Regions from separate parts of the Paenibacillus sp. FSL K6-3182 genome, predicted to be linked through region 3. Evidence: riboswitches for the same ligand, from Rfam matches in the RefSeq annotation. Region 3 holds a riboswitch; each other region holds the start of a gene.
What was found. A riboswitch is a leader RNA that binds a small molecule or an ion and turns the genes downstream of it on or off. The one in region 3 is predicted to bind cyclic di-AMP.
Positions count from the first base shown of each region.

Region 1: another riboswitch for cyclic di-AMP. It lies ahead of MHH56_RS00140 (ubiquitin-like domain-containing protein); the one in region 3 lies ahead of MHH56_RS08165 (NAD-binding protein).
Region 2: another riboswitch for cyclic di-AMP. It lies ahead of MHH56_RS17955 (C40 family peptidase); the one in region 3 lies ahead of MHH56_RS08165 (NAD-binding protein).
Region 4: another riboswitch for cyclic di-AMP. It lies ahead of MHH56_RS00755 (C40 family peptidase); the one in region 3 lies ahead of MHH56_RS08165 (NAD-binding protein).

Region 1 is NZ_CP150265.1:23,092-31,152, forward strand. It holds gene MHH56_RS00110 (DNA replication initiation control protein YabA) at 1-282, shown strand, start outside; gene MHH56_RS00115 (tRNA1(Val) (adenine(37)-N6)-methyltransferase) at 410-1,078, shown strand; gene rsmI (16S rRNA (cytidine(1402)-2'-O)-methyltransferase) at 1,075-1,956, shown strand; gene MHH56_RS00125 (AbrB/MazE/SpoVT family DNA-binding domain-containing protein) at 2,089-2,343, opposite strand; gene MHH56_RS00130 (HD domain-containing protein) at 2,614-3,912, shown strand; gene MHH56_RS00135 (TatD family hydrolase) at 3,930-4,703, shown strand; cyclic di-AMP (ydaO/yuaA leader) riboswitch at 4,888-5,068, shown strand; gene MHH56_RS00140 (ubiquitin-like domain-containing protein) at 5,317-6,465, shown strand; gene rnmV (ribonuclease M5) at 6,590-7,138, shown strand; gene rsmA (16S rRNA (adenine(1518)-N(6)/adenine(1519)-N(6))-dimethyltransferase RsmA) at 7,143-8,060, shown strand.
Region 2 is NZ_CP150265.1:4,067,386-4,075,446, forward strand. It holds gene crtI (phytoene desaturase family protein) at 1-473, shown strand, start outside; gene MHH56_RS17950 (chromate transporter) at 546-1,727, opposite strand; gene MHH56_RS17955 (C40 family peptidase) at 1,869-2,345, opposite strand; cyclic di-AMP (ydaO/yuaA leader) riboswitch at 2,349-2,483, opposite strand; gene MHH56_RS17960 (MATE family efflux transporter) at 2,719-4,071, opposite strand; gene MHH56_RS17965 (phosphoesterase) at 4,150-5,049, opposite strand; gene MHH56_RS17970 (carbohydrate ABC transporter permease) at 5,074-5,964, opposite strand; gene MHH56_RS17975 (extracellular solute-binding protein) at 6,116-7,837, opposite strand; gene MHH56_RS17980 (ABC transporter permease subunit) at 7,929-8,061, opposite strand, start outside.
Region 3 is NZ_CP150265.1:1,876,022-1,884,082, forward strand. It holds gene MHH56_RS08160 (hypothetical protein) at 24-452, opposite strand; cyclic di-AMP (ydaO/yuaA leader) riboswitch at 892-1,090, shown strand; cyclic di-AMP (ydaO/yuaA leader) riboswitch at 1,182-1,352, shown strand; gene MHH56_RS08165 (NAD-binding protein) at 1,471-1,869, shown strand; gene kdpA (potassium-transporting ATPase subunit KdpA) at 2,089-3,768, shown strand; gene kdpB (potassium-transporting ATPase subunit KdpB) at 3,787-5,820, shown strand; gene kdpC (potassium-transporting ATPase subunit KdpC) at 5,852-6,460, shown strand; gene MHH56_RS08185 (histidine kinase) at 6,465-8,061, shown strand, end outside.
Region 4 is NZ_CP150265.1:147,883-155,943, forward strand. It holds gene MHH56_RS00735 (EAL domain-containing protein) at 42-1,280, shown strand; gene MHH56_RS00740 (GNAT family protein) at 1,277-1,753, opposite strand; gene MHH56_RS00745 (MFS transporter) at 1,918-3,153, shown strand; gene MHH56_RS00750 (deoxyribodipyrimidine photo-lyase) at 3,250-4,593, opposite strand; gene MHH56_RS00755 (C40 family peptidase) at 4,752-5,228, opposite strand; cyclic di-AMP (ydaO/yuaA leader) riboswitch at 5,232-5,385, opposite strand; gene MHH56_RS00760 (hypothetical protein) at 5,803-6,387, opposite strand; gene MHH56_RS00765 (hypothetical protein) at 6,553-7,368, opposite strand; gene MHH56_RS00770 (M1 family metallopeptidase) at 7,396-8,061, opposite strand, start outside.

The DNA.
Region 1 (8,061 bases), 1.9 Mb from region 3:
CTAAGTGAGGAGAACAACCAGCTGCGTCAGTTGTTTAAGAGAGAGGCTGAGCTAGAGCATGAAGTTGTTGCAGCTCCAGCCAAAGGAATTAAACCGGGAGTAAGCAAAGAGGAACAGGTCATCACTGACCATGCATTCGCGGAAGCGGGAGCAGCAATTGGTGAAGGCCATGACAACTTAACTCGGTTGTATCACGAAGGATTCCACATATGCAACGTTTATTACGGGCATTTGCGGACGGAAGGCGACTGTTTATTCTGTCTATCCTTTCTTAATAAATAGTGGAATCCGTACGACATGCCGCCCTTGCCGCAAGGGGCGGTATTTTTATTAAATATACAATCAAGGAGCGGCCCAAATCGTGTCGGAACATATAACCTTAGCAGAAAACGAACGTCTCGATGATCTTATGACAGAAAATGGTTTGAAAATTATACAAAGCCGGGAAGTGTTCAGCTTTTCACTTGATGCCGTATTATTGTCACGGTTTGCAAGTGTGCCAAAGCACGGGCGAATTGCTGATTTATGTACGGGTAATGGAGTTATACCGATGCTTCTTACAACGAGAACAAATGCGCAAATTGATGCGGTTGAGATTCAACCAAGATTGGCGGATATGGCTAGAAGAAGCGTGATGCTGAATAAGCTGACGGAGCAAATAAACGTTATTGAGCAGGATTTGAAATTGTATCCTAAGATTGCGGGTAACGGGGTATATGATGCGATAACGGTAAACCCGCCTTATATGCCAATAACAGCAGGTGAACAAAACGAAAACGAACACTATGCGATCGCAAGGCATGAGATTCATTGTACGCTGGATGATGTCGCTGAAGCATGTTCTAGGCTGGTGCGCCCTGGCGGCAAGGTTTCGATGGTTCATCGCCCTTCGCGTCTGCTTGATATTGTGGAAACGATGCGTAAATGGAGACTTGAGCCGAAGCGGATTCAATTTGTGCATCCTCATGCAAATGCAGAAGCAAACATGGTATTAATAGAAGCAATGCGTGATGGGAAGCCTGACATCAAGCTTCTTCCGCCAATAATGGTATATGAGAATGGGGTGCAGATCGTTTGAATATACAAAAAAGCTTTGCCGATGCTTCCAAAGAAAATGTTGGAAGCCTTTATTTGGTCGCGACACCAATTGGAAATTTAGAAGATATGACATTCCGTGCGATTCGTACATTGAAGGAAGTACAGCTTATCGCTGCTGAAGATACGAGGCAAACACGGAAGCTGCTTACACATTTCGAGATTGGAACTCGTATTGTCAGCTATCATGAGCACAATAAACAAGCCAGCGGCCCTGAGCTGATCAGATTGCTTCTAGAAGGGCAATCCATCGCATTAGTTAGTGATGCGGGTCTGCCGGCTATTTCTGATCCAGGTGCGGATCTGGTGAAGGACGCTATTGAAAATGGTATTTCCGTTATTCCTATTCCAGGAGCGAATGCAGCATTGTCTGCACTTATTATATCGGGTCTGCCTACGGACCGATTTTTGTTTGCTGGATTTCCGCCGCGCGAGCGAAAGTCATTAATGAAATGGCTGCTCGATATGCAAGCACAGAAAGGGACCCTGCTTTTCTACGAGTCACCCCATCGTATAAACAAAACACTTGATGCACTTCAGGAATGTCTCGGCGATCGCCAAATAGCATGTATCAGAGAACTGACAAAACGCCATGAAGAAGCGGTCCGCGGCCGAATTTCAGAATGTATAGCATGGTTTGAGGAGCATCCGCCACTCGGAGAATTTTGTGTTGTGGTGGAAGGATCAGAGGGTGAAGGGGCAAGTGAGCTGCCAGCGGCAGATATTTGGTGGTCTGAGCTTGATCTTGCTGCCCATGTTGCTCATTATGAGGAACAATTTGATCGTAAGGAAGCCATTAAGAAGGTTGCGCTCGATCGAGGTTTGCCTAAACGCGAAGTATATAATGAAGTAAATAGATAGATGATTATCATATATGTGAAATAGTAGACAAAAAAAAGACCTTCCTGGCCGGGTTCAAGCGCAGGAAGGTATCAAGGAGTATAAAAAAGGTTAGAATTAACAAGTTAATAAGTACAGTATAACTTATTTTTTTTATTTTGTCACAGGTGTTGGCATTTCTGACAAACAAACATGACAAACAATTTTTCCTTTGAAATAAGATACGTTTTCTGCGTTGCCACAGAAGATACATGCAGGCTCATATTTCTTAAGCATGATGCGCTCGCCATCTACGTAGATTTCAAGAGCATCTTTCTCGCCTATTCCAAGTGTACGGCGCAATTCGATCGGTATAACGACGCGTCCTAGCTCATCAACCTTACGAACAATACCAGTAGATTTCATCATAATCTATTATTGCCCCTCTCAAAATACGTTTCGTCATCGTTCGACATAGTTTTTGCTTTTATGATTACTATAATACCAACGATTACCATAATAGTCAACCAGGAATATTCCCCGGATAGCTGAATTCACAAGTATTTGACTAGTTAGTACGGTCATATTACTCTGTAATAGAATACAACAGCTTCGACAATTTGGAAACTAATTTCCGACACTATTCGACATGAAAATCATTTTTTGTGTCGAAAATATGAACAAAGGAGATGAGAGACTATGAAAAAACAGCTGACCGAAGAGAAAGTTTTTAAGGATCCTGTTCATCATTATATATATGTACAAGACCAAACGATTTGGGATTTGATCAATACAAAAGAGTTTCAAAGACTGCGCCGGATACGACAGCTAGGAACCTCCTATTTGACCTTCCATGGAGCAGAGCACAGTCGGTTTTCACATTCACTTGGCGTATATGAAATTACTCGAAAAATTATTTCTCAGTTTGAACGAAACAGCTATCCTGACTGGCCAGTCGAAGAAAAGCTAGTCTCGCTTTGTGCTGCTTTATTGCATGATGTTGGTCATGGTCCGTTCTCGCACTCCTTGGAAGAAGTATTCGACACGGATCACGAAGAGTGGACATGTAACATCATTTTGGGAGATACAGAAATCAATCGCGTGCTAAGTGCTGTATCGGAGCAGTTTCCTGCTCAGGTCGCTGCAGTCATACAAAAAAAATATCCAAAGCCGATTGTTGTTAGTTTGATTTCAAGCCAAATGGATGCTGATCGGATGGATTATTTGCTCCGAGACGCGTATTTTACAGGTGTTAACTATGGAACATTTGATTTAGAGCGCATTTTGCGCGTATTGCGTCCTTATAAAGGGCAAATTGTAGTTAAAGAGAGCGGTATGCACGCAGTTGAACATTATTTGATGTCTCGTTATCAAATGTATTGGCAAATTTACTTCCATCCGGTTACAAGAAGCTCGGAAATTATTCTACGTCAAATATTTCGTAGAGCACAGGAGCTTTACGTGGGTGGCTACTCCTTTCAGTGGATGCCTAAGCAGCTGAAATGCTTGCTTCAGAACACGATGACGGTGCACGACTATCTGAAGCTGGATGAAGCACTCGTTCAGACCGCTTTCGCAGAGTGGGCGGAGGAGCATGATCCTATTTTAAGCGATCTATGTGAACGATTTCTGAACAGGCATTTATATAAGTACATTACGCTTGAAAACCCGGATGAAGAGCTGCTAAATGAGATTAGCGAATGTTTCTCTTCTATAGGAATGAATCCGGATTATCATATGGAAATCGATTTTCCATTTGACCTGCCGTATGACGTATATCGACCAGATAAAAAAGAAGGAGAAAAGAAAGAAAAAGCGCCGATTTTGTTGTTAGATGGTTTGGAAGATATAAGCGAAATATCCTCTAAATCCGACATTGTTCGTTCTATTACTGGCCTGCATCAAGGACAATATCATCTTTATTATCCAGAAGAGCCGCTCAAACAAAATATTCATCGATTGCCGGAATCACTTCGTAAGCTTTTCAAACTAGATTGAAGGAGCATAACATCAACATGACATTACTTTTTGATACACATACCCATTTAGATTCGGAAAAATTTGATGAGGATCGCGACGAGGTCATCCAGCGTGCGAAGGATGCAGGCGTGCATATGCTTGTCAATATTGGTTTTAACCGTGAAACGATCCCTACAACGATGGCGCTAGCAGAGAAATATGATTTTATATACGCAGCAGTTGGTTGGCATCCAGTTGACAGTATAGATATGCTTCCAGAGGATTTGGAATGGATTGAACGTCTATGCGCGCATGAGAAGGTTGTCGCCATTGGTGAGATTGGACTCGATTATCACTGGGATACTTCTCCAAAAGAGGTACAACAAAGGGTTTTTCGTGAGCAAATTCGTCTTGCTCGTAAGGTGGGCAAGCCAATTGTCATTCATAATCGGGATGCTCATGAGGACATTATTCGTATTCTTCAGGAAGAGAATGCAGCAGAGGTTGGCGGTGTCATGCATTGCTTCTCCGGCAGCTGGGAAACGGCTAAACAATGTCTTGATATGAACTTCTATATATCATTTGGAGGACCCGTTACTTTCAAAAATGCAAGGGTGCCAAAAGAGGTGCTTAAGCAGGTTCCGATCGACCGAATTTTGATCGAAACTGATGCTCCATATTTAACTCCTCACCCGTTCAGAGGGAAGCGAAATGAGTCCTCTTACGTCTCTTTAGTTGCAGAGACAGCAGCCGAATTATTGGGCAAAACGGTAGAAGAAATAGGCGTAATTACGACTGAAAACGGTCGAAGATGTTTTGGTATTGTCTAAAAACGAGAGGAATAATGAGAAATAGAGACCTTTATCGCGTAAAAACTAATTTTTATAGCGATAATCGCTTATTTTTTCCTGCTTTATCCTGCTTTTTCGCTTAAATCGTCTTTTATCGTATCTTTACAATTGACCTCGTATGAAGGTATGATTCATCTCAGAGCAATAAAATTTTGTATTGGATTTCCAGTTTACGCTTAATCTCCATTCGGAGAGCGGGGGAACCATGTACGGTTTTTGAAACCGTATTTTGAATTCTTCAGGGGTGAATTTCGAAGCCATTGCCATGAGCATTGTGTAACGAATAGGGCGACTCTCTTGTCCGAATCCGTCAGCTAACCTCGCAAGCGTTATAGAGAGTGATCAACCTCGTGCATCCATTTTTCTGTATCCCAGTGAATCATTTAACCGGGAAGCCACGAAACAGATCCTCTGTCGACGGCTTCTTTTTATTTTCGAATAATCGGGAATTTGTCGACATAGGGATAAAAGATGGGGGTGGGAGGATCGATAGCAGTACTGGATTGCGTGCTCGCACGCCAATATACTATAGTCGCGTCAGTTGTATCATGCGTAACACTTGGCGGCGGGGCTATGAAGGAGGACCGATGAAGTGGGAATACTCCAGGTTAAGGACACCCATGGGAAACGATCATCCAGCATGTCTTTCGCATTGCGATGGAAGCGTGAAAACTTGCGTTTGATTCTTTTGAGTGCTACTATCTCAATCGCTATGACTTTCATGTTTTTGGTGTTGTTGTACGGAACGGCTGTCAAAAGCGTCTCCGTAGTAGTGAACGGACAAGAAACCATTGTGGAAACGAAGCAATGGGTCCTGCAACGCCTACTGGATGAACAAGCTATCGCAATTGGACCACATGATGAGGTGTCCATACCGCTTAATGCGGCAATAAAGGACGGAGATCGTATAGAGGTGACTCATGCGATACCGGTAATTGTGAAGGCTGATGGCAAGACCTCTACTGTATATACGACAGAGAGAACAGTGCAGGCAGCGATCGAGGAATTACATATTCCAGTTCGTGGTCAAGATAAAGTAATACCTCCGCTTCATACCGTTTTGGACAACGAAATGACTGTAACCGTCGTTCGCGTAGATAAGAAGGTAGCTGAGACAGAGCGTGCAATGCCATTCTCTATTGTGAAGAAGAACGATCCAACGCTGGAAGCGGGCAAGCAGAAGCTTGTTCAACCCGGCAAGGAAGGTCTGATCGTAGAGAGTATCGAGAAGCAGTACGAGGATGGAATTCTTATATCGAAGAAGATGGTCAGCAAGGTGGTTGAAACCGCTGCGGTTAATCAGGTTGTCGCCATCGGAACGAAGAAGGAAGAGCCTAAAGTATCTGTGCTCTCGAACAAGAGCCCGAGCTTTACTTCGCTTACGAAGAGCGGTGTAACGTTTAAGGCTAGAAAAGTACTTAAAAATGTCACGTTGACTGCTTATTCTGCAGACCTCTCTTCAACAGGCAAAGATGAAAGCCATCCGGAATACGGGATTACATCATCAGGCACTCGGGTGCAAGAGGGTCGGACGATAGCTGTTGATCCGAAGGTAATTCCCATCGGTTGGTGGGTTTATATTGAAGGAATCGGTTTCCGCCGCGCTGAGGATAAAGGAAGTGCGGTTAAAGGCAACAAAATCGACGTATACTTTGATAGTACAAAGATTGCGAACAAATTCGGCAGGAAAAAAGGCATCACCGTATATGTGCTGGGGCCGAATAAACCAACTGCAAGCTAATTGTGCGGTTACCATCATCTTATCGCAATAATCAATTAAATATGCCATCATAAGGAGAGGCACTGCCTCTTCTTTTTGCATGTCTAAGGGTCAAATACAGTTTATGTAGAAGGGGATGATCTTGGTGATCAAAGAGATCATTGTCGTTGAAGGCAAAGACGATACCGTTGCAATAAAAAGGGCGGTAGATGCAGATACCATAGAGACGAATGGTTCCGCTATCGGTGAGGATGTATTGAAGAGGATTGCGCTGGCCAATGAGCGTCGCGGCGTTATTATATTCACTGACCCTGATCATGCAGGAGAACGCATTCGCAAAATTGTTGCACGTCATGCGCCAGGATGCAAGCATGCTTTTTTGCCGCAGGAGAAGGCTTTGTACAAAGGGGACATCGGCATCGAAAATGCGAGTCCTGAAGCTATTCGTGCGGCGCTCTCTGAGCTCCGTACAGAATCGGCAGATGAAGCGGGAGAAATTAGCTGGGAAGACTTAATGGATGCAGGTCTGATTGTACATCCTGATGCGTCTAATCGTCGCTTGGTTATAGGCAAGCTGCTCGGAATTGGTTATGCGAATGGCAAGCAGTTCTATAAGCGCTGTACAAGCTTTCGGATTTCCAAAGCAGAGTTTACGGAAGCTTTCCGTCAAATGGAAAAGGAACTGGAGGGATAGCTGAATGAGTCAAGAGCATAGTGAGCTTAGCAAGGAAACGGTAAAGCCATCCGCGATAGAGGTGGCTACGCCCAAACGCACCAAAGAAATCATTGCGAAATACGGTTTTTCCTTCAAAAAGAGTTTGGGACAAAACTTTCTGATCGATCAAAATATATTAAATAACATCGTAGCGGCAGCTGAGCTTGATGAAACGAAGGGCGCGCTTGAAATCGGCCCCGGTATTGGCGCGCTCACACAGCGGCTTGCCAAAGCGGCTGGTAAGGTGACGGCTGTCGAAATCGACAATAGGCTCATTCCGATTTTGAAGGATGTGCTGGAGGGCGAGGAGCATACAACCGTCATTCATGGCGATGTGCTTAAGCTTGATTTGAAGAAGCTGTTCGAAGAGCAGTTTGCGGACGTAACAGGTGTAAGTGTTGTTGCCAACTTGCCTTATTATGTGACAACGCCAATTCTTATGAAGCTGCTTGAAGAGAAGCTGCCGCTTGAGCATATCGTCGTCATGATTCAGAAGGAAGTCGCGGAGCGGATGGCAGCGAAGCCAGGCGGCAAGGAATATGGCAGCCTCAGTGTAGCCGTTCAATATTACTGCGTGCCTAAGGTTGTCTGCATGGTGCCTCATACGGTGTTTATACCGCAGCCAAATGTAGATTCAGCCGTTATTAAGCTGTCATTGCGTGACAAGCCAGCTGTTGATGTACCCGATGAGGATCATTTCTTTAAAGTGGTGCAAGCCAGCTTTGCACAGCGACGGAAGACACTGGCGAATAATCTAACTGCATTCGTGGGCAAGGAGCGCCGCGAAGCATTAACGGAAATGCTTTTAAGCAACGATATTGACCCTATAAGACGCGGTGAGACGTTGTCGCTCGAGGAATTTGCGCGGATTAGCCGCAGCATGCTGGAGGCCGGCTGGTAGA
Region 2 (8,061 bases), 2.2 Mb from region 3:
GCAAACCTACAGATGATCCAACAGTGTACATCGGGGTTTCAAGCAAAACCGATCCTGGACAGGCGCCGCAGGGCAAAGAAAATCTATTTGTGCTTACTCATGTGCCGCCGCTCAAACCTGGAGAAAGCTTTGAGTCACAGAAGGCGGCTTACAGAGACCTAGTTCTGAATAAGCTCGAACGTATGGGATTAACGGAGCTGAGACAGCATATTGAGTTTGAATATACGTTCACTCCAGATGATATTCAGCAGCTTTATGGTTCTAATGGCGGTTCCATCTACGGCATCGTAACGGACCGCAAGCTTAACGGCGGCTTCAAAATTCCAAGCAAAAGCAAGCTGCTCGATAATCTTTATTTCGTTGGCGGATCAACGCACCCCGGTGGCGGTGTCCCGATGGTCACTTTATCCGGACAACTCACCGCTGACCTCATTAAAGAGCAATTGAGCATTGCTGCAAAATCCGTCATGTAGGCAGATTCAATTCAAATAAAAAACCTCTAATCCGTTATCGCGGATTAGAGGTTTTTATCAATTGATTAATTATTAAATAAGTTCAAGGACCATTCCGCCTAATGCACCGGCCACAACAATCATCCAAGGTGGAAGCTTCCAAAAAACAAGCATAATAAACAATACGGCAGCCAGCATAAAATCACCTGACTCTACTATCGCGCTAGTCCAAAGCGGATCATACAGTGCAGCCAGCAATATGCCAACTACAGCGGCGTTAACGCCAACTAATGCACCTTGGATTTTTGAGTTATTTCGCAACATATTCCAAAACGGCAATGTTCCAGCAACGAGAAGAAATGCCGGCAAAAAAATTGCAGTAGTTGCAACAATGGCTCCAGTTAATCCACCAGAGAGAGTACCAAGATAACTAGCGAATGTAAAAAGTGGTCCAGGAACAGCCTGCGCAGCGCTATAACCTGCTAAAAAATCCGATTCATTAACCCATCCGGTAAAGACAACTTCATTCTCAAGTAGCGGCAGCACAACATGTCCGCCTCCAAACACCAGTGAGCCTGCACGATAATAGCTATCGAACATCGCAATCCATTCCATATTTCCCCATTGCCTTAGAAATGGCAAAACAATTAGAAGCGTGAGAAATATAACGAGGCAGGAGATCGCAAGGGAACGGCTAATTCGAATGTTCAGATCAGGAGTTCCCTCGACTGTTTTCATACGATATAACCATACCCCGATCAGTCCAGCTGCAGCAATAATGATTACTTGACTATAGGCCGCTTGCCAATATAACGTTACCGCAGCAGCGATGACTGCTATCGTAGCTCTATTTCGATCCGGTGTTAGTTTCTGCCCCATCCCTAGAATGGCATGAGCAACGATGGCCACCGCTACAATTTTCAATCCATGAATCCAACCTGTGTTTCCAAGATCAAATCCTTGCAGCAGAAAAGCAAAGGCCACTAATGCAATGATCGATGGCAGTGTGAACCCTAACCAAGCCACTAGTCCGCCCAATAACCCAGCCCTAACTATCCCTATACCGATCCCAACTTGACTGCTGGCTGGCCCGGGTAGAAACTGACATAAAGCAACGAGGTCTGCATAACTTCTTTCATCCATCCATTTACGGCGACGAATATACTCATTGTGAAAATAACCCAGATGGGCTATCGGACCTCCAAATGAGGTAAGTCCTAGTTTAGTAGATACAGCCAGTACCTCTACCAAAGATGCGATTGTTCCTCTTTTCAATCCTATAGCCTCATTCCATTACTCATGATACTTACATTGTAAGCTTGCGAATTATTGACTTACAACCCTTTAACAAATACTTAATAAATGGTTACATAAAAAAAAACCACCTCGTAAGGTGGTTTGTAAAATCATTACGCTTTATTTAGACTCCATCATCGCAGCAAATGTATCTTCCGTTACGACACGCCTTGCTGTTACATAACGCTTTGCGTAATAAGAATCGTTAAGATTTGTAATCGTAACCCCTTTGCTTGTAGAAGAATGAGCAAATTTCCCATCCCCAATGTAAATGCCCGCATGAGAAACGCCTTTGCCGCTTGTGTTGAAGAACACTAGATCACCCACGCGTAGTTCATCTTTATTGACCTCTGTGCCTGTGTCTGATTGCGATTGAGATGTTCTAGGCAGCTTAACATCAAATTGATTAAAAATATGTAGAATAAAACCCGAGCAGTCAAACCCTTTGCTCGTTGTGCCTCCCCATTTATAAGGAGTTCCAACAACCTCGCTTATGGAATTCGTAAGCACTGACTTGTCCGACTTATCTGCAAGCACGCTTCCTCCTCCAGTAAGCAGCAGCAAGCAGGATAACAATAAAATAAAACCCTTCTTCAAAACAACTTCTCCCTTCGGTGCCTACGAGGTTAGCTTATGGGTTCGGTTGAAGATCCCTATGCTTAAAAAAATACATTAAGCAATTCACCCTGGGTGGTTCCCCCGTTTCCGATATACAGAACTCGGCATGTGAATAAACCTTATAGTATCGTTAAATTCGATTGTTTTTACCATAATCCTGCAATTGGTTTATTAGAATACTTTCATTTTTCTTCATTATTAATATTTATTTAGCTGTTCACTACATGATTTTTGTCAAAGGTGCTGATTTTTTTATAATTAAAATAGATGAATTTCCAATCACATTTTCAAAATATAACGGTTTAAACACAAAAAAAGAGTATCCGTATTTTCATACAGTTACTCTTTCTAGTTAAGCAAGTTTCGCCAAAATATCGACCTTTTGCCAAGAACGTCTCCTCCATCTGTAGAGCATCAGTAAAGCTCTTATCCATTCATCGATTGAAAAGGCCAACCATATTCCTACCAACCCCATGTCGAACACAATCCCGAACACGTATGCAAGCGGTACACTAATCCCCCACATGGATACTAACCCGGCAGCAACTGGAAATTTCACATCTCCAGCCGCATTTAGACAACTGATAAGCACCATGTTGCAAGCCCGAGCCGGCTCCAGCATAATCGATAACAACATGAGCTGCTTGCCTAACAATATAATTTCTGCATCATTAGTAAAGAGGCTGAGCAATAGACCTGAGAAGCTATAGATGAAAATACCAAGCGCAAGCGAAATGACAAACGCCAGCTTCAAACTTTGAATACTGGATCGATAAGCATCATCCTTCTGATGGGCTCCAATCAGATGTCCAACAATAATTTGCGTTCCTTGACCTATTGCCATTGAAAAAACAAAAACAAAAGAAGTTATGCTCTGCGAATAAATTTTTGTCGTTAACGCTGCCGTACCGATCAGCGTGATTAGATATGTGATTACAACCTGTGAAAGATTATAAGAAACATGCTCACCTGCCGAAGGAATACCTAATTTAAATATAAGGCCAATATTTTTTCTTTGAATCTTAAATGGACTAATCAAGCCAACCTTATACTCCAAGCTTCGAATACATAAAATCAAATAAGCGATCATCCCTATGGCACGGGTTATCCATGTAGATGCTGCTACTCCTTCTACACCTAAATTAGGTAAGCCGAAGGGCTCCATCAGCACCAGATAATTTAAAGTAATATGCAGTACATTTATCCCCAATGCGATGAACATCATTTCTTTCACTATACCGCGGCATCGTAAAATAGTACCTAACGTCATGCTGATTGCTGTGATGAAGACGGAGCTGCCGACAATCGATAAATAGCTGACTCCTTCTGCCATCACATCCTCGGGCACTTTAAAAAGCGCTAAAAACACGTCGGCATAGACAATCAATCCTGCGCTAGCTATTAAACCGAGCATAACATTCAAAGTAAGCGCCGTTCTCCCGATTCGATCGGCGCCATGCAAGTTGCCTGCGCCGAGCCATTGATTGAGAATGACACTTGTACCCACCGTAACAAAGCCAAACATCAAGCCCACTACAACTAAAATCTGGTTAGCTATCCCAACCGCTGCCACTGCTCCATCAGAGTAGCTGCTTAGCATCATCGTATCGACCGTTCCAATCAGCATCCCAAATAAAGCTTCAATAAAGATAGGCCATGTTATCGAGATGATGCTCTTTTGGCGCGGATCAACCTGTTTACTCATTCAAATTCACATTCTTCCTGTTCATGTACTACCCTGCTGTTATCGTCAGACTACTGTTATCATGTATGAGAGTACACCCTATCCAACAAATAGGGGTTGAGAGAATGCGCCAAAACCGCCTTCCAAATAAACTGCCGCCCTTACGTAACCTTCGTCACCACGACACTTGTAACTAACGCTATTGAAACGACCAGAAGTCTCGTATAGTACATTTCCGTCTTTGCCAAACAAGGTTGCGTATTTGTACATCCGGTTCAATCCTTCGCTCGCAAGCAGCTTAAACTCGATCGTCCCATCCGTTGTATGGATTGATTCAAACCCATAGCCTGTGGAAACATAGAAGCTTCCGGCTTTCATTGCTGCTATAATACTCTCATTGGTGTTTTGCTCTGCGAGCACCATATTCCAAGTTCGTTTTTCTTGCCCATACACATGAAAATCATCTCCGCCAAACCCCCATACTTTCCGCCCAGCTGAGAGCAGCGCATCCCATTTGTCAAACGCAATGTCGAACGCTGGATTTCCTTCGCCATTTACGATCTCGATTCCGGTGTAGTAAGGCATCGCGAGCATATCTTCAATCGGCCAATACTGCGAATAATAACGATTCGGATGAACGAGTACGCTCATTCCTCCTTGCTTCGTGCAAAGGTCAGAATACTGCTGATACCGTTCTACCGAAAACTCGTTGGAATAGCTGTCCATCATCGAGCGCGGAGGGTTAATGAGTAGCATATGCCTTTGCGGACTGCTAACCTCCATTGCTTCAAATACGGTCGTAATTGAACGTTTTCCTTCATGAACGGTAATGAAATCGTGGTCGGAAATGCCGAGGAAATCGTATTGCCCATACATCCGGTAAACCGTCTCAAGCGTTTGAGAGCCGCAAGCACTATTTGTCGTATGGTTATGGAAGCTCCCTTTCAGCCACATGCCCTCTTGTTTATCATAAGGATTTGAAATGATTACTTGTGTCATTCAATATGTTCCTCCGTTCCTGCCTTATTCTTTGACCGAACCGATCATAACGCCTTTGGCAAAATACTTCTGAATAAATGGATAAATCATAATAATCGGTGTGATGACGATAATAATCGTCGCCATTTTCAGCGAGTTTCCTGTCACCTGAATTTTGTCCAGCATTTCATATTGCGTCGAACCAGCCGCTTGCTCGAGCGTATTTCGAAGCGCATCTGCCCGGGTCAGCATTTCCTGCAGCAATGTCGATAAAGGCCGCAGATTGCTCTCTCGAACATAGAAGGCACCTGTAAACCAATCATTCCAATGCCCCACTGCGTTAAATAACGCAATGACAGCAACAACCGGCCTGCTGAGCGGCATGATCACCTTCATGAAAATTGAAAAATCATTATATCCATCAATTCTTGCAGATTCTTCGAGGCTCGGACTGATCTCTTGGAAGAAAGTCCGCATAATTATTAAATTCCATGCACTATACAAGCCCGGAATGATATAAACCCAGATTGTATTCGTCAAATGCAAGTCTTTCAACAACAAATAATATGGAATGATGCCACCGCTAAACAACATGGTGAAAAAAATAAGCATGGTAAAAAACCGAACGCCTGGCATCGCTTTTCTCTTTAATGCGTAAGCTGCCATAGCAGTCAAAAAGACGCTCGCTAATGTCCCGACAATCGTTCGGAACAACGAAATGCCGAATGCACTTACAATATTGGAGGATGAGAAAACTTCCTTATAGTTTTCAATAGACCATAATCTCGGCCACAAATAGATGCCTCCTCTTTCCGCATCTTTGCCTGAATTAAAGGACAAAGCAAAGATGTTCAGAAACGGAAGAATGATAGATAAACATAAAAGAATGATCAATACGTAGATGGCAATCTGAATTAATTTTTCTCCTGTAGAAATCTTATAAAATGGTTTATCCACGTTATTTGCACTCCTTCAACATTTGCGAAGCAAAACAGCCTCGGAAGCATGTCCTTAGCGTTAGTGGTCCGTCTCATCGCAGTACATTTCATGTACGAATGAAACAGACCACCAGCAGCTTTAATGAATGTTATAGTTCTACTTTTGTATTTGGATCGCTATCTTTTTTCTCAAGCAATGCTAAGTAATCATCCAAGCCTGCAGCCTTTAATTGTTCAGATGCTGACTCCAATATTTTCGTTACTTGATCCTGGCTTTTAGCATAATAAGCACGTTTGAGGCTTTCGTCATAATTATCAAGTGCAGCTTTTAATTCCGTTTCCTTCGCAAATTCGCCAAGGAAAGCCGTTGGAGCATACGTATCTGAGATTATTGCATTCGCTCTTTTCTTATCCCACTCCCAATACTCAGCAATCTTGAGCGGTCCCTCATTGATATTAGGTTTCGCAGCATTCCCGTATTCTGTTTCACCAAAATCCGCTATACGATCAACATCTGTATTGCCAAGAATTTCGCCCCAATAGTTGCCTACGCCAGCAAACCCAAGCGCTTTCGCGGCTTTCGAATCTTTATCTTTCAATTCCAATACTTCATTTTTTACAATCGGGTTGCCCTTATCATCAAGTGTGTAGTCTCTTCCTTCAATTCCGTATTGCCAGAGCAGCTTGCCTTCGCGGCTCGCCAAGAAGTCAGCGAATTTGACGATATCCTCAGGATTTTTAGTTGAAGAAGGAATTGCCCAAGCGCCGCCAGCCGTTTTATAGCTCAGCTTCATTTGGTAAGGCTTGTCCGCTTCATTTAATGGACCAATCGGCAAGTAATGCATATCCTTATTAAAATCAAGGTAGTTATGCATATCAGCAATAATCGCGAAGGAGCCGTTCAAAATACCTTCTGTTGCACGATTTTCTTCCATCGTATAAAACTCAGGATTCATCAGCTTTTCTTTCAGCAGCTTTTGAACAAACGCTACACGCTTGAGCGGGTAATCCGTTTGACTCTCGTGAACAATTTTACCTTCCTTATTCCGTACAAAGGTTTGGTTCACATTTACAGTCAAGTCACTATACAACGCTTTAACTTCTGTTCCACCCCAGTATCTTGGACCAATAACGCTGGCAATGTCTTTTCCATTGTTGTCTTTGAAATTTCCAGCTTTAATTTTTTGTGCCGCCTCATACAACTTCTCGGAAGTTGTAATCGTTTTTGGATCGATATTAAGCGCTTCGGCAATATCCTTGCGAATAAATGGTCCGCCTAACATTTTCCGCGTTTCATAGCCTGTTTCTCTCGAAACATTCATGTGCATGAAATAAGCTGAGCCGTTAAACTCTGGACGGAACATGACACCGTTTTTCGTATCAAGCGGCAGATAGCCATCTTCTAGATACTTGCTGTATACTTTCGTATCCTTCATAAACGGAGTCAGATCTGTGAACATGCCTTCGCGCGCAGCTTTTAGTACAACCGGCATTTCTGGTCGACCGCTATGATTCAAATAAAATCCGATAAAGTCTGGCAAGTCACCCGAAGCAAGTCCAGCAATTAAGCCGTCAAGCGAACGATTGGCTGGCATTATATTAATTTGATAATCAATTCCCGTTTTCTCTTTAATTTGTTTTAATACTTCCGGGTTCATCTCTTCCGTATAATCGTCTGCCCCCATAAAGATTAAGCCTTTAATTTTGCGGTCGGCAATCCAAGTCGCAGGTTTATCTTTGTTATCTTTGATGCCTTCCTGCTTGTTCCCTGAATTTGTTGAATTTGTTTCTTTGGCCGCACAGCCTGTAATTAACAAGGAAGCTATAATCGGAACCGTCAACAGTCTTGCCCAATTTTTGTTCTTAAACATGATATCTCCATTCCTACCTTCTCTTTTTAATTTATATGGAAAAACGCGGTTAAGCGTCTTTCTTCAAGGAAAAATGCTTCTATCGAACAAGTTACCAAACCGAAGTGCCGGACACTTTTCGTGCGAAACGATTGGCAGTGACTACAAGAACTAAAGCGATAACACCTTGCATCATACCGACTGCCGTTGCATATCCGTATTGGCCTTGCTGCAAGCCCACGCGA
Region 3 (8,061 bases):
GCGCATCTGTAAATCAGAAGTGCTTAAAATAACGATACATAGGAGATAGCTTGTTTAAATAAAGTATGCTCTTCACGGTCATATTCACAGTTTGGAAAAGAGTAATGATTGGATTCTATATGCAATGCAGCGGCTGCAAACAAATGATATATACGCTCGTCCTTCATCATTGGATCTGTTTGAAAAACAAAAGGTGACGCAAGAGGAAGTGTGCCGATGAACCTTAGCAGCATACTGCTCCATCTGATCCAGTCGCGAGGCTTCTCGGATTTTTTAATAAACAGCTCACTCCAGCCATGACCACCAGCAGTGGAGAGTCTTAGGCAAACACGGTAACCATTCGATTCAAGCATGGAAGCCGGCAGCACAAACATTTGAATTCGTTTAATTTCAAACAAGGCAGCAGGATGATTATCCAAGCTTGGTAAGGGTACTTCAACTGGTGTAGACATCAATGAGATCTCTCCTCGATTTGAATAATTCACCGATAATACTCAGCCATATTGGCTTGCCGTCTATGGTAAACCCGAAATGCAATATTGTAAAACTGTGGTATATCGTGAAAAGGCAGCCATATGCCATATTAAAAGAAATCCATTCGTTATGGCAGCAAAAAGATATTTATTCTTCGAAATACTCGTTTATTCTCTTCCATTCTCAATTATAGAGAAATCTGATTATTCACGCATAAAATCGTTAGAAAGGGAATGAACACTATTTTTGAAAACAAGAGTAAAATTGAGAAATAGTGAGATATCGAGAGATCGAAATGAATGTAAGCGTTGCGAATCGCTCTGCAAGGCTGAAACTGGCTAAATTAGGTAGCAGGCTGCCTTTACAGTATTTATAGCGAGGAGTAATATTCGATACAGGATTTATAAATAAGTTTCGATTTACTGATCGCTGAGTTTCCGTGAAAGCGGAAGCGGGGGAACCAATAATGACGCGATGCGCCTGTTCGATGTGAGAGTCGAACAAACGCAGAGCAGGGGTGAATCTTTGACAGGTGCCATGGATACCGGTCAAAGTAGGGCGACTCTCACCGCCCGAATCCGACAGCTAACCTCGTAAGCGTGGACCGAGAGAGGAATGATGAAGCTTGTGATCGATTAACTTCGACCGCAGAGTGTCATAGACCTCTGTGGTTTTTTGTGCCCAAAAAAGCTTTATTTGCTACAAAATGTAAGAAAACGCTGAGTCCTGCAGCAGCAGGAACGGGGGAACCAACGAACGATTCGTGTGTAATCACGATTTCGCTTCATGGGGTGAATCGCTTGAAAATGATCAAGCGTAGGGCAACTCTCAAGGCCCGAATCCGACAGCTAACCTCGTAAGTGTACTCGAGAGAGGCAACAGCCATCGTGCTTCCCGCGGCTTATTCTGCTGCGGGCAAAGAAGCCGCGGGAAAAGTTCCTCTTATCCCAAGGCTTCTTTTTTGTTGCCTTTTTTACCATATGGAGGAGAATTCGGTTGCAGGAAGAGCATATTATTGTTGCTGGTCTAAACGAGGCTGGCCAATCATTTATACGAACTTTACAGTTTCATCAATTTAAATTTATCGTTTTGACCAATAGCAAACAGGAACAAAAACAGCTTCGCAAGCAGGGCATCAGCAATGTTTTGTATATCAATACGAATGATCGTCAAAGTTGGAATGTTCCTTCGATGAACATTAGCGAGGTATTTATATTCGAGAGCAGCTTGGCGCTTAGCTGCCGCTTTGTACAGTGCTGCAGAGCTTGGACCTCTAAGTCGATTTACGTCATTACACAGCAGTGGAATCCAAGGGCTATTTACAAGGGGCTCGGAGCGGATCATATCGTATTCTCTCATACCGGTGAAGTCGGTTTTCTATTAAGCAACAAATAATGCAGGAGGGGTTTACATGCAGGATTTTTATATGTTCGGGGCGTTGTTAGCTAGCTTCGGTTTATTTTACGGATTTTTAACTTGGTGCTCCAGTGTTATTGAGAAAACAGGGGGCGAGGGCCAATGACTGTCATAGCGATAGTGGCTGTATTTGTTTTCGTTTATCTGATTTATGCGTTAATTCATCCGGAGAAGTTTTAATAGAGGGGGATTTACAAGATGGATATTTTACAATTGCTTATCGTCATTGCCGTTCTTGTATTGTTAGTTAAGCCGCTTGGTACTTACGTCTATCATGTGTTCTCAAATGAACACAATCGGTTAGACAAAGTATTCGGAGGGACGGAGCGATTTATATTTAAGCTTATTGGTCTCAAAAAAAGAGAGGGCATGAGCTGGAAGATATACGCACTCAGCTTTGTTGCAACCAATTTAATTTTAGTTGCTTTCAGCTATTTGATATTGCGGTTCCAAAATGCACTGCCGTTTAATCCAAATGGCATGGCAGCCATGGAGCCTACACTGACTTTCAATACAGTCATCAGCTTTATTACAAATACGAATCTTCAGCATTACAGCGGGGAAAGTGCCTTATCTTATTTCTCCCAAATGGCGGTCATCATGATGATGATGTTCACGTCAGCGGCGACGGGCTTCTCGGTTGCCATCGCGTTTGTTCGTGGGATTACGAGTAAAGGAACGACGATCGGCAACTTTTTCGAGGATTTTGTAAAAGCACACACAAGAATTTTTCTTCCGATTTCCTTTATTATCACGCTAGTGCTTGTCGCTCTTCAGGTGCCGCAAACGCTTGATCCAACATTTACAATTAAAACGCTTGAGGGAGCCATGCAGCAAATTGCAATTGGTCCTGTAGCTTCGCTTGAATCCATCAAACATTTGGGCACAAACGGCGGCGGTTTTTTTGGAGTGAACTCGGCTCATCCATTTGAAAACCCAAATCCATTAACGAATGTGATTCAAATCTTGTCGATGTGGGCGCTGCCGGCTTCACTGCCTTATGCATTTGGGCTTTTTGCTAAAAACAAAAAGCAGGGCTGGGTTGTATTCTCCGCCATGATGTGTCTGTTTCTAGTGTTTCTCAGCCTTGCTTACACATCGGAGAAAACAGGCAATCCTGCTATGAGCGCACTAGGAATCGACGCTACTCAAGGAAGCATGGAAGGCAAGGAAGTAAGGTTCGGTATCGCGCAATCGGCACTGTTCACAACGGTAACAGCCGCTGCGACAACGGGTACCGTCAACAATATGCATGACACGCTTACACCGCTTGGCGGCTTGGTCCCGCTTGCTGAAATGATGCTTAATGTCGTCTTTGGAGGCAAGGGAGTAGGGCTTATCAATATGCTCATGTACGCCATACTAGCTGTGTTTATATGCGGGCTGATGGTCGGGCGAACGCCAGAGTTTCTGGGACGAAAAGTAGAGCCGCGAGAAATGAAACTGATAGCGATAGCAATTCTAGTTCATCCCTTCATTATATTAGTGCCTACCGCCATTGCTTTTATGACGGATTTGGGTCACGGGGCGATAACGAATCCAGGGTTCCACGGCATTAGCCAGGTGCTTTACGAATATACGTCATCGGCAGCGAATAATGGCTCCGGCTTTGAGGGATTAGGCGACAATACGCCGTTCTGGAATATTAGTACTGGGCTAGTCATGCTGACCGGCCGTTATATTTCGATGATTGCGATGCTTGCGGTTGCAGGATCTCTTGTTCGCAAGCAGCCTGTTCCAGAAACAATCGGGACGTTCCGTACAGATAATGGACTTTTCACTATATTACTAATTGGTACTGTTCTTTTAATTGGTGCATTAACCTTCTTGCCGGTCATCGTGCTTGGGCCGGTTGCAGAATATTTGACACTCCGCTAACGGATGAGGTGAACGATAATGAATAAAAATAAGAAGAATAATTTGCTGTCGGGAGATGCGGTTAAACATGCCGTCATAGATAGCTTTGTGAAATTAAATCCAGTTACGATGATGAAAAATCCAGTTATGTTTGTTGTCGAGGTAGGGACGGTTATCGTTCTGCTGATGACTATTTTTCCAAATTACTTTAATTCTCAAGAACGCATAGGCTTTAATATTACCGTGTTTTTCATCCTGCTTTTCACACTGCTGTTCGCAAACTTTGCTGAAGCCATTGCAGAGGGCAGAGGCAAGGCACAGGCCAATTCGCTCAAAAAATCTAAGCAGGAAATGAGCGCCAATAAGCTCGTCGGCAGCTCTATTGTAGTCGTATCATCAACGGAGCTCCGCAAAGGCGATATTTTCATCGTCACGCAAGGTGAGATGATTCCTGGTGATGGCGAGGTCATTGAAGGGCTGGCTTCCGTAGATGAATCAGCGATTACAGGTGAATCGGCGCCAGTTATTAAAGAAGCTGGAGGAGATTTCAGCTCGGTTACAGGCGGTACAAGGGTTGTGAGTGACAAAATTAAAGTGCGCATGACGAGTGACCCCGGGGAGTCATTCATCGATCGGATGATTGCCCTTGTTGAAGGAGCGAAACGTCAGAAGACGCCTAATGAAATTGCGCTCAATACACTTTTGACTAGCTTAACGATTATTTTCGTAATTGTAGTTGTTACATTGACACCAATCGCTGACTATTTGGGTATCCACTTAGAAATTCCAGTATTAATCGCGCTGCTCGTATGTTTGATTCCGACGACCATCGGCGGACTATTATCAGCAATCGGCATTGCTGGGATGGATAGAGTAACTCAGTTTAATGTACTGGCTATGTCAGGTAAGGCTGTTGAAGCAGCAGGGGACATTAATACGATGATTTTGGATAAAACCGGAACGATCACGTTCGGCAACCGGATGGCAAGCGAGCTTGTGCCTGTCGGTGGCAGCAATCTTCAAACTTTATCGAGTTGGGCGGCTATTAGCTCGCTTAAGGATGAAACGCCTGAAGGCCGTTCTGTGCTTGAATGGATGAAGAAGCAGGGCTTAAGCTATGATGCTTCACTTGCAGAAGGCGGCGAATTTATTGAATTCAAAGCAGAGACGCGAATGAGCGGCATTGATCTGGCAAACGGCCGCCGAGTTCGGAAGGGCTCTGTCGATGCGGTTCGGAAGTGGGTAGCTTCACAGGGGGGGACCATCCCATCCGATTTAGAAAATATTTCGAATACGATTGCTACATTAGGCGGTACACCGCTCGCAGTAGCTGTTGATAACCAAATCTTTGGTGTTATCTATTTGAAGGATACCGTTAAGCCAGGAATGAAGGAAAGATTCGATCAGCTGCGAGAGATGGGCATCAAAACGATTATGTGTACGGGAGACAATCCGCTTACTGCAGCAACCATCGCACATGAAGCGGGAGTCGACGATTTTATTGCGGAGAGCAGGCCGGAAGACAAAATAGCTGTTATACGCCGTGAACAAGCCGAAGGAAAAATGGTTGCGATGACTGGTGACGGTACAAACGATGCTCCTGCACTTGCCCAAGCGGATGTGGGTCTTGCTATGAACAGCGGGACGATTGCTGCAAAAGAAGCTGCCAATATGGTGGACTTGGATTCGGACCCTTCCAAAATTATTGAAGTCATTGCTATCGGCAAGCAGCTGCTTATGACAAGAGGGGCACTGACTACTTTTAGTATCGCTAATGATATCGCCAAATATTTTGCAATCATTCCAGCGATGTTCATGCTTGCCATTCCCGAGATGGGCGTTCTAAACATTATGAATTTAGGTTCTCCATTGTCTGCTATTCTGTCGGCGCTTATTTTTAACGCCATTATTATTCCGCTGCTTATCCCGCTTGCCATTAAAGGCGTAGCGTACAAACCGATGAGCGGAGCCAAATTGCTTAGCCGCAACGTATTCATTTATGGTCTGGGCGGTGTCATTGTTCCGTTCGTTGGCATTAAACTCATCGACTTTGCAGTGCATTTATGGATTTAATATAACCATACACGAAAGAAGGCTTACCTATATGAATGAACAAGCGAAAAACACTTCACGATTCCAGTTGTCATCGTTAATGATACCTTTACGAATCAGCATCATATTTATGATTATTTGCGGCATTATTTACCCGCTTGCAAGCACGGGAGCAGCTCAGCTGCTGTTCCCTAAGCAAGCGAATGGAAGCCTTATAAAGGATAGCTCTGGCCAAGTGGTTGGTTCAGAGCTGATCGGCCAAAGCTTTGTTGATCCGAAATGGTTTCAAGGACGTGTATCAAGCATTGACTATAATGCTGCCGGTTCTGGATCGAACAATTTTGGACCATCCAATCCTGCTCTAATTGAAAGGACCAAAGCTTCCATTGAGGCTTGGAAGGCACAAAATCCAGATGTACCGGTTTCCCAGCTGCCGATCGCTTTAATTACGAACTCGGGCTCAGGCCTTGATCCGCATATTACGCCACAGTCGGCTGATGTACAGATCGCAAGAATCAGCAAGCTGACCGGCGTGTCGCCAGCAGAGCTTGAGCAATTGGTTAAAGCAAATACGGAAGGCCGCGATTTAGGCGTTTTCGGTGACGAACGGGTTAATGTGTTGAAGCTGAATATCGCATTGTCAAAAATGTTGGGGGAATAGCCATATGGCTCCGCTGAAAAAGAAAACGCCAGAGGAGCTGCTGCTCTCCATCGCAAAGCTGCATCAAGGACGTCTGAAAATACTCATTGGAGCGGTAAGCGGTTCAGGCAAAACGTATCATATGCTGCGAGAAGGAACAGAGCTGAAGCGAGATGGCATTGATGTTGTTCTTTGCGCGGTTCCTAGGCCGCAGAGTCCGGAGACGCTCGAATTGATTGAACCTTTCGAGCGTGTGCCAAGCATCCATTGGCAGAAGGATGGTGCAGAGCAAAAGGATCTTGATCTGGATGCTTTGGTTAAGAGGGACGCTGAGGTGCTGCTCATAGATGGGCTAGCCCATCGCAATCGAGAAGATGCAAAGTTTCAAACGCGGCTAGAAGATATTATTTTTTTGCTTGGCAAGGGCATAAGCGTTATTACAACAATCAATGTGTATGAGCTCGAGGGTGTAGATCAGGCTGTTCTCAAATGGACGGGGATTCGTCCGAGCTGCACCGTGCCTGCTCATACGCTTGAGCTTGCTGATGAGGTTAGGCTGATTGATGTATCTCCTGAAACGATGCTTAAGCGGTTTGAGGATGGAACGCTCGGCGTAAAGCCCGATCCTGCAATTTCTCTGCGGGGAAATCTTGCGGTTCTGCGAGAGCTGTCGCTGCGGCTCGTCGCAGAGGGAGTCAATGAGTCGCTGGAGAAGCATCGGGAGGAGATGGGGCTCACGGGTCCGTCGGGTGCTTCCGAGCGTATTCTGGTAACCGCACAATATCATTGGAACGGCTCTTTATATGTAAGAAGAGGGCAGCAAATTGCCCGCAGGCTTAATGGAGATGTCGTAGTCGTTTCCTTTAAGGAGCCGCAAAAAAAACTGTCCAAGGAAGAGCAGGCTTTTAAAGCTTCAATAAAGAAGCTTACTGTTAAAGTAGGGGGCACATTTGAGGAGCTGCCGTTGCAAAGCCGCCGTCGTTTGCCGTCCGCTCTAGTAAGGTACGCAGAGGAGCATCAGGTTACTCGCATCGTTATGGGCCATTCCAAGCAGAGCAGATGGCAGCAGCTGAAACAGGGCTCGATTGTTGACAGCGTGCTGCGCAAGCTCAAGCAGATCGATTTATTTCTTATGGCAGACCGCTCAGAGCAAGAAGGCGAGCGGATTTTGCCTGTTAAGCAAAGAAGTGATTCGCGGAAAGCGTTGTTTCGAAGGTTCAGCCCAGATGAGCGCGAGCAGCAAATGGAATCCATGAGAAGAGGCAGCTTCAATCTATATATCGGGGCTGCGCCAGGCGTCGGGAAAACGTATCGGATGCTTGCTGAAGCGAACATGATGTATCAGAAAGGTATAGATGTTGTTATTGGCATCGTGGAAACACATGGGCGCGAGGATACCTTGAAGCAGATTGGAGAGCTGCCGATTATCGCTAGGCAAACGATTCAATATCGAGGTACTCAGCTCGAAGAGATGGATGTTGAAGCGATAGTTAGCAGAAATCCCGATGTTGTGCTGGTGGATGAGTTAGCTCATACGAATGTGCCGGGCAGCTTGAGGAAGAAGCGTTATGAGGATGTCATTTATTTGCTGCAAAAGGGAATATCGGTTATTTCGACGATGA
Region 4 (8,061 bases), 1.7 Mb from region 3:
GACATATAATTTGACATTGATCTAACATAGAGGAGAACGACATGAATGAGTGCTCATCATCGTTGCTGTTGCCGAAAGCGCTTGAATTGGATGGTGAAACATTAGCTGCATTTTATCAGCCCATTATAGCGATGGATACAAGACGCATTATGGGTTACGAGGTGCTTGCTCGAGCTGTAAAGGGTGATTCCGTGAGGAGTCTTGGACCTTTCTTCTGCAATGAGCAAATTCCAGAAGAGGACCACATTATTGTGGACCGGGTACTGCGGGAGCAAGCATTCTCGAAGCTGGCTTCAATGGAAGAACAGCAGCCGATGTTATTCATTAATTTGAAGCCGTCTTGGATTTATCGGTATGAGGAGATTGGCGAGCTCTACACGTTGTCGCTGCTTGATAAGTACGGAATAGACCCGAAACGAATTGTCATCGAGATAACGGAGGAAAGCTTCCAAGGTTCCATGGATAGGCTTCGTTCTGTTGTCGACATATACCGGGCAAGGGGTTGTTTCATTGCAATCGATGATGTAGGCAGTGGTTTTAGCAATACGGATCGGATTGCTCACATTCAGCCTAACCTGCTCAAAATCGATATTCATATGATTAAGAAAAGCGCGACTCATGACGGTTATTTCGGCGTGCTGCGATCCTTCTCTGATTTAGCAGAGCAAATTGGAGCTTCGCTCCTCGTCGAGGGAGTGGAGACAAGGGAGGACTTAGCTCGCGCAATTCAGGCAGGCGCCCGTTACGTCCAAGGCTATATGTTTGCAAGGGCAGAGCCGGAGTTTCGTGAGCCTGCTTGTTTTGCATCTCTAATTGAAGCGGAGCTTGATCAGCATCTGCTGCATTTCGTTGGAACTGAACGCTATTGGCAGCGGCAATCGGAGAAGCTGGCAGAGCAGTGGGTTGCGCTTGTTCAGGAGACGCGTTACCTGGATCATGAGGATGATTGGATAGAGGGGCTGCTTCCCGAGCTTTACGACCATTGCATTCGGGTTTATTTGTGCAATGAGAGCGGTATTCAGCTCTCATCCAACTATTATCGCGATGCGGACAAGGCTTGGAGGCGAGAGGAGCAATACCGCGGTGCCAACTGGTGTTGGCGTCCCTATTTTGTTCCTAATCTCGTCCAGCTCAATGAGCATCGACGTGCAATCGTTTCGCGCGCCTATACTGATCTCGATTCTCACGCATGGATTAGAACCGTATCTGTTCTAGCAGCGCCTGGTCTTATTTTACTTATGGATTTGAGGGATTCTGAGCGCGGAGCCCAGCGTCGTTAACGTGCGGCTGCTGGCTCATAAACCATACAATGGCATTCGGCAAAGCCAGTGGGAGTAGACCGTGCATAGGTGTCTGTTATATGGAAACCGGCTTGTTCATAAACGCGCATCGCACGAATATTCCAAGTAAGCACCTCCAAATCAATTTCGTTTTGAGGGGTGCGCCTTATTGCCTCTGCGACAATGAGACGTGTGAAGGCAAGGCCGAGGCCTTTACCGCAAAGATCAGGCCGCAATCCGAGACCGAGCCGCGTTACGCCTGTTAAAGGAAAAAACTGCGCGAACCCAATGAGCGCAGACTGAGCGTCTAGGACAGCCATATATTGGGCAGCACGAAGGACGGAATCGCCAAATTCGATTTCGTCTTTTTTCATTTGCTCCCAATCCGGCCAGTTATAAACATCAAATGGAGCCTCGTAGCGCCAGCCGCATAGTTGCTGTGCATGGACGGTTTCGAGCGGGCATATGGTCATATCGCCTTCATCTCGATTATAATGAATAGAGCTTTGATGGCTTGTCATTTTTTTTTACCTCCGCTTGAAAAAAAGTAGCTGAATAGAGCGAATGTCGAATGAAATAGGTTTATTATAACAGATAGGCGTGCGTTGATCGCGCGTAAATAAGGAGAAGCATCAAAATGAAGAAGTTGATCTGGCTAGGCTGCTTGTCATATTTAGTCATCGGCGTTGCCCATGTTGTGGGCGGATCTATCTTGGAACAGCTCATTGCTCATTATGGTTTAACCTATAAAGATGGCGGGCAATGGATTATGAATCAATTCCTCGGGTTCCTGGTGGGTGTTCTGTTAGCGCCATCTATTACTTCGAGAGTTGGAAAAAGAGGCGCAGTACTGATTGCGATGGGCGTACTGACGCTCAGTGAGGCGGCATACAGTTTGCTGCTGCCATGGGGCTGGATGCTCGCGATTGCTCCGCTTGCGGGTCTTGGCTTTGGGATGACGGAAGCGGTCGTCGGCGCAATGATTATTGATATGGCAAAAAACGGCAAGGCATCGGCAATGAGCCGATTGGAAACCTTTTTTGGCGTTGGCGCATTGTTGATTCCAATTGCAGCGGCTTATCTGATTCAGCATAGCATATGGCAGGTTTCCTTTCCGATTCTGGCAGCGATGTCAGGCATCACCTTTGTTCTCTGGCTGACGATGTCCTTTGGAGAGCTGGATGATGAGCTTGGTATAGTTGCTCGAACACCGGAAGTGAAGGAAGGCCTTTCGAATGAGTTGGAAGGATTGCAATCCACTCGCGGATCTGTCTTTTTTGGCTATCCGCGCAAAGCACTTCCATTTCTCTTGTTATCGGCTTTATTTTTTATGCTTTATGTAGGAATGGAAATGAGCTTCTCCAACTATCTGCCTTCTATTCTCATCGTTCGTTCAGGCGTAGGAGAATCCAGTGCGGCAGCGGTGCTCAGCTTGTTCTGGGGAACAATGGTGCTTGGGCGTCTATTTGCGGGGCTGCTGGCTGATCGAATGGGTTATTCGCGTTATTTGCTTATTGCTACAGCAGGCGCCTCGGTCGTTTTTGTTTTAATGGCTGTTATGGGTCAGCTTAGCTGGATGCTTGCCTTTGTCGCACTTAGCGGATTGTTCTTCTCGGGTATATTCGGTATCGCTCTTGTTTATGCCAATGAGCTCATTCCAGGTATGACGGAGAGGACAACGAGTTTGCTTGTAGCATTCGGCGGGCTTGGAGGAGCGATTTTTCCGCGTTTGACTGGCTGGATAATGGATCAGTACAACGTGCAATCTACGTTATGGTATATAAGCAGCTTAGTTATACTGATGCTGCTTCTGCTAGCGGCGATGCTCCTGCTCGGAAGAAAACAAGTTCACAGCGTACGATCCAAGGCTTAAATGAACTACAAATTATAAAAAACCTCCACATTCGCTGTTTCAAAGCGGGTGTGGAGGTTTATTTATTATTAAACGTGTTATTCTAAATGTTTTCAGCTATTTAAGAATGGTTTTGTATACCTCTATGGCGCGCGCGCGTGATGCTTTCAAGTCGACGATGGCACCGCTTTGCGGCTGATGAATCTCTTTGTCTGTCAAATGATTCAAATGAGGCAGCCAGCGCCTAATATAGCTGCCGCTAGGATCATGCGTCTGTGACTGAGTTGCGGGATTCATGATGCGGAAGTAAGGCGCTGCGTCATACCCGAGTGAAGAGCACCACAGCCAACCGCCGCGATTAAGCGTGTTGTCATAATCGCTTAAGTGAAGGCGGAAATATTGTTCGCCAAGCGTGAAGGGACATAGCAGATTTTTAGTTAAAAACATAGCTGTTACCATTCGCAAGCGGTTGGGCAGCTCACCTGTACGATTGAGCTGCGTCATGGCCGCATCAATGATTGGAATGCCGGTGGCAGCTGCAGCCCATGCTTCTAGATGAGCATCTGAGAGCTTGGACATATCAGCGAGCTGCTCGTAACGAAAAAAATCATCATGATACATCGCTTGATATAAATAAAAATCACGCCATGCCAGCTGCCTTACCCATGATTCAGACCCCGGAAGCCCTTGGGTCATTTCGTAGGCTTGGCGGGCGGAGATGGCGCCCGTATTAAGGAAACGTGCAAGCTGGCTTGTATGATCGTCGGCATAAGCGTCCCTGCTCTCCGAATAAGAGGCAAGGCGTTCTCGTACGAACCGTTCCAGCTTGGATAATCCTTTGGACGATCCTTGCACGTTTGTGCCGCCTAGGGCGCATGAAACGGATTCGGGCAAAGCGAAGGACAACGCAACCTTGGCATTAATTTCGCTTAAGGTAGCAAGCTCATGAATCGTCGTTTCACTCATTGGGCTATAGCACTCCAGCATAAAGCTGCTCCACTTGCGATAAAAGGGTGTGAAAACCTTGTATGGCTCCATTTTTCGAGCAAATGCCGGGAAAGCATCTAGATCAGCAAGAGGTGAATCGGCAATAGACATCCAGCGGCGGCCAAGGCTGCGTGTGATTAGCCCAAGCTGCTCATCTCGCTGCCGTGAGTAAGGCGTATAGTCTGTATGAACAATAACCTCATCAATAGGATGCTCATGCAGCAGTGCTTCGGTGATCGCAGCAGGATTACCATAAAGCACATGCAGTTCCTTTCCTGCATTAGAATAGCTGTGCAGAAGCGAGGCGGCTTGCGCCATGAAATTTCGACCGCTATGACTAGTTAAACGGCCATCTCCTGTAATAACGGGATCTATGATTAGCAAATGAATGCCTTGTTTCTCTTTTTTCTTCAAATAATCAAAAGCGCGCAAATCTGCAATACGCAAATCCTTGCGGTGAATAAACAAATACATCAGTGATAGCTCCTTCCATAAGCGCAACAGTGAACGGCCGCATTCCAGCTGGAATGAAACAGCAAAGCCGCAAGTCATTTGTCGTCAGAGGACAAAAAACTGCGGCTTTGCTAGATGAGTCTACCCGTTCAATCCTCAAGAAGAGGGATTAGGTTGCTCTATTTTACGTCAACGTTGGCTTGGTATGAATCAGCATCCATGATACGACGAGCAGTTACATATCGTCCCTCATAGTACTCGGAGTTAAGTTTGTCAGTTACAACGCCTCTGCTCGAGGATGAATGTACAAACTTTCCATCTCCAATGTAAATGCCAACATGGGATACGGCGCTATTATTGCCGCCAACTGTGTCGAAGAACACAAGATCTCCCGCAATGAGGTCAGCCTTAGCGACCTTTGTACCTTCTTTTGCTTGCGAACCAGAAGTACGTGAAAGCTCAATGCCCATTTTCTCGAACACATAGCTCGTGAAGCCGGAGCAATCAAAACCTTTCGACGACGTTCCGCCGCTTTTGTACGGAGTGCCAATAAGATCATTAACAATTCCGTTCAATTTTGAGTCAGCGAAAGCGCTTCCCGCTTGAAAAGCGAGCACGAGAACGAGACCCAGGATTAATGCGGTAATCTTCTTCAATTGTGAAACTCCTTCCAATGCCGACGAGGTTAGCTGTGGGGTTCGGTTGAAGGCTCCCTATGATTCCTCGGGCGTTTGAAAAAAACTCAAACGTCGGAATCAATTCACCCAAAGTGGTTCCCCCGTATCCCAATAGGGAATTAGGCAGTTTTTTTATTGCTTTGAGAAATATTCGATTATTTTCAATGATCTCCTGCCTTTAGTGGCAATTTCTAATAATTCTCATGTAACCTTTTGACAATTTTCTTCGTTAAACCGTTCTTTCTGTAATATAAACACGCCATAGTAGTGCTTTCTAACTAAATACATGGAGTCAATTTCATTAATTATGTGGATGTTGTGTAAAATATACCGATTTGTCCTTTAGGCGCTATATCGCAAGGACTAGCTTAAAGTGCCGTAAACGGCGGTATTTCACTATTTTGCTCCTAATAAATTAGAAAAATCTCATCTATATCACTCGTGAATAAGCGTAGATTCAGACAGCCTAGCTGCTGCTCCAGATAGAGCGGCAGAAATAGACAAAGGAGGCTGTTCATGAGAACAGCCCCCTTTGGGCAATCGAAAAAAAGTTTTATTTTGCAGTAACGATTTTTTCAGAAATGAGCTGTGGATCGTTGTTTTTTTGCTGCATCCAAAACTGTACCTTGTATTTTCCAGCATTTTTAAAATCGTAGGAAACGAGCTTGGAGCTGAACCAAAAGGTGTCTTTTTCGACGAACTCTTTAAAATCATCATCATCCTGGCTGCGGCTGTCGATTGTCGTTTCCTTATCATTAGGATCAACGATGGTCACTTTGAACTCTGAAATCGCCATATTCAAATTATCGATTTGCGCTTGCACTAAAAATTTCTGAACACTGCCTTTATCAACCTGTCCGAACATAGCTCGCTTCTCGTTCATTAGAAACATATGCACATTGGGCTTTTGAATAATGAGCTTCTTATCACTGCTCTTCCATTGGACGAAGGCTTGGAGGCTGTCGCTTAAAGAACGAATACTAATATAAACCTTATCATCCACAACGACAGCATCGTCAGTGGATTGCTTATTATTATAAAGGAGCGTTACCTTCTGAAATAGTTTGTCTGCTGCAACCAATGAACCGCCCGATAAGAGCAATACCATGGATATAATAACTAGTTTTTTACGCATCATTTGTGAATATCCCCCATTTTTGATTTTCTTTCAGTTATTTATACAGAACTGCCATCATTTAGTTGCGGTTAGTTGTAAAAAAAACCTCCACACCACAGCAAAGCGTGGAATGAAGGTTTATTTTTGCTTCAGCATCTAGAGGACGCTGAAGGCTTTTTTGGTTTGCTACATTCTTTTCGTTTCCAAAAAGTCATATTGCGCGGCAATCGTCCAAACCTTCATCAGTGTTTGAATGAGATAATAGCCTTGATGCAGGATAAGTGCAATTAGCCCGGCCCAAAGCATGGAGAGACTTGTCACCACAAGCCCAGCAGCCGCTCCAATCCCCCACATGATGAGCGACACAGCTGCATAGGTGAGGAAATTTTGGAGAGCGTGCCATAAGGAACGGAATATGCTTCCTCCTGATGCAGCGCTGAATTGCATGGCTAGAAACAGTAGATGCAGTACTGTGCCCCATAGGAGCCATAGAAGGGCTCCAGGGAGCACCGTTTGCAGTAGCTCTGGAATAGAGCCGCTCTCTAGCAGAGCATCCAGTGAGCGCGGCAGCACATACCAAGCAGGAGCCACAGATAAAATAACCTCGATCCAGTAAAGCAGAACTACAGGCTTCCAAGCTTTGCGAATGCCTTCTAGAAATCGTGTCCCTCCATTCGATCTGGACTGATTTAACGAATAGAATAGACCGGCATTGAATAAGGGAGTGATCAGCATTCGGGCAACAAGGAGACCGCCCAGCGTCCAGACGTAAGGATTAATGAGATCGGTCTTGAACAGCTGGAATTGTGCTTCGGTCATGAATAGCTGAACGGCTGCTTCTGAAGGAGCGGAGCTTGGATATCGCCGCAGCAGCGGAGCTACGACCGAATCAATGAAGCGGTAAAGGAAGAACCCCCAGATCAGCTGATAAAGAAATAATAAAACAACAATGTAAAAATGTTTTACCGCTAACCGCCAGCCTTGCTTCAAATGTATTTTCATCGTTTATCGCTCCTTGAACGCAATTACTTACCAGCTCAGCGACCCGAGCAGTCCTTCAATTAGTTGGACAACGCCGAGGCTCCATCTCGTGCGTTTATCCTCTGGCAGCTGAGCCTGCATGTAGTTGTTAATGAGCTTATTATCAAGCACATTGCTGTTGTTTGGGTCAACGACTGCCCATTCAAGCGGAGCGGAATGCAGCTGTTTATATTGCATATGGGATTCCTGAGTATCCCAAAGCTTTGTTATTTTGGTGCCGTCAGTAAACTTCATCAACACTTTTATCTCGCCATTGCTGCCGCCGTTTTTCTTAATGAGTACAACAGATTCATACATCTCAGCACCATCTTGGGTGACTGGGCGTACATGAATCGATTCGATCGAAAAGTCGGCCATTTTGTTGCCGTAGACATATTGGCTGAAATAATCATTCCATTTCGTTTTTGTTACCTGTTCGACAACACGCTGGAAGTCTGCTGTCGATGGATGCTTGAACTTATACTTTTGGAAATAGGTTCGCAATATTTTTTGCATCGTTCTGGAGCCGACCTGATTCTCGATACCAATGAGCACCAGCTTTGCCCTCAGATATACATTCTCGGCATATTGCGAGTGGCTGGCGTATGACCAAGATTGCTGCTTGAGCGGAGCAGGGTTGGTCATATAGCTCGCTTCCATGCGCAAATTCGGCTC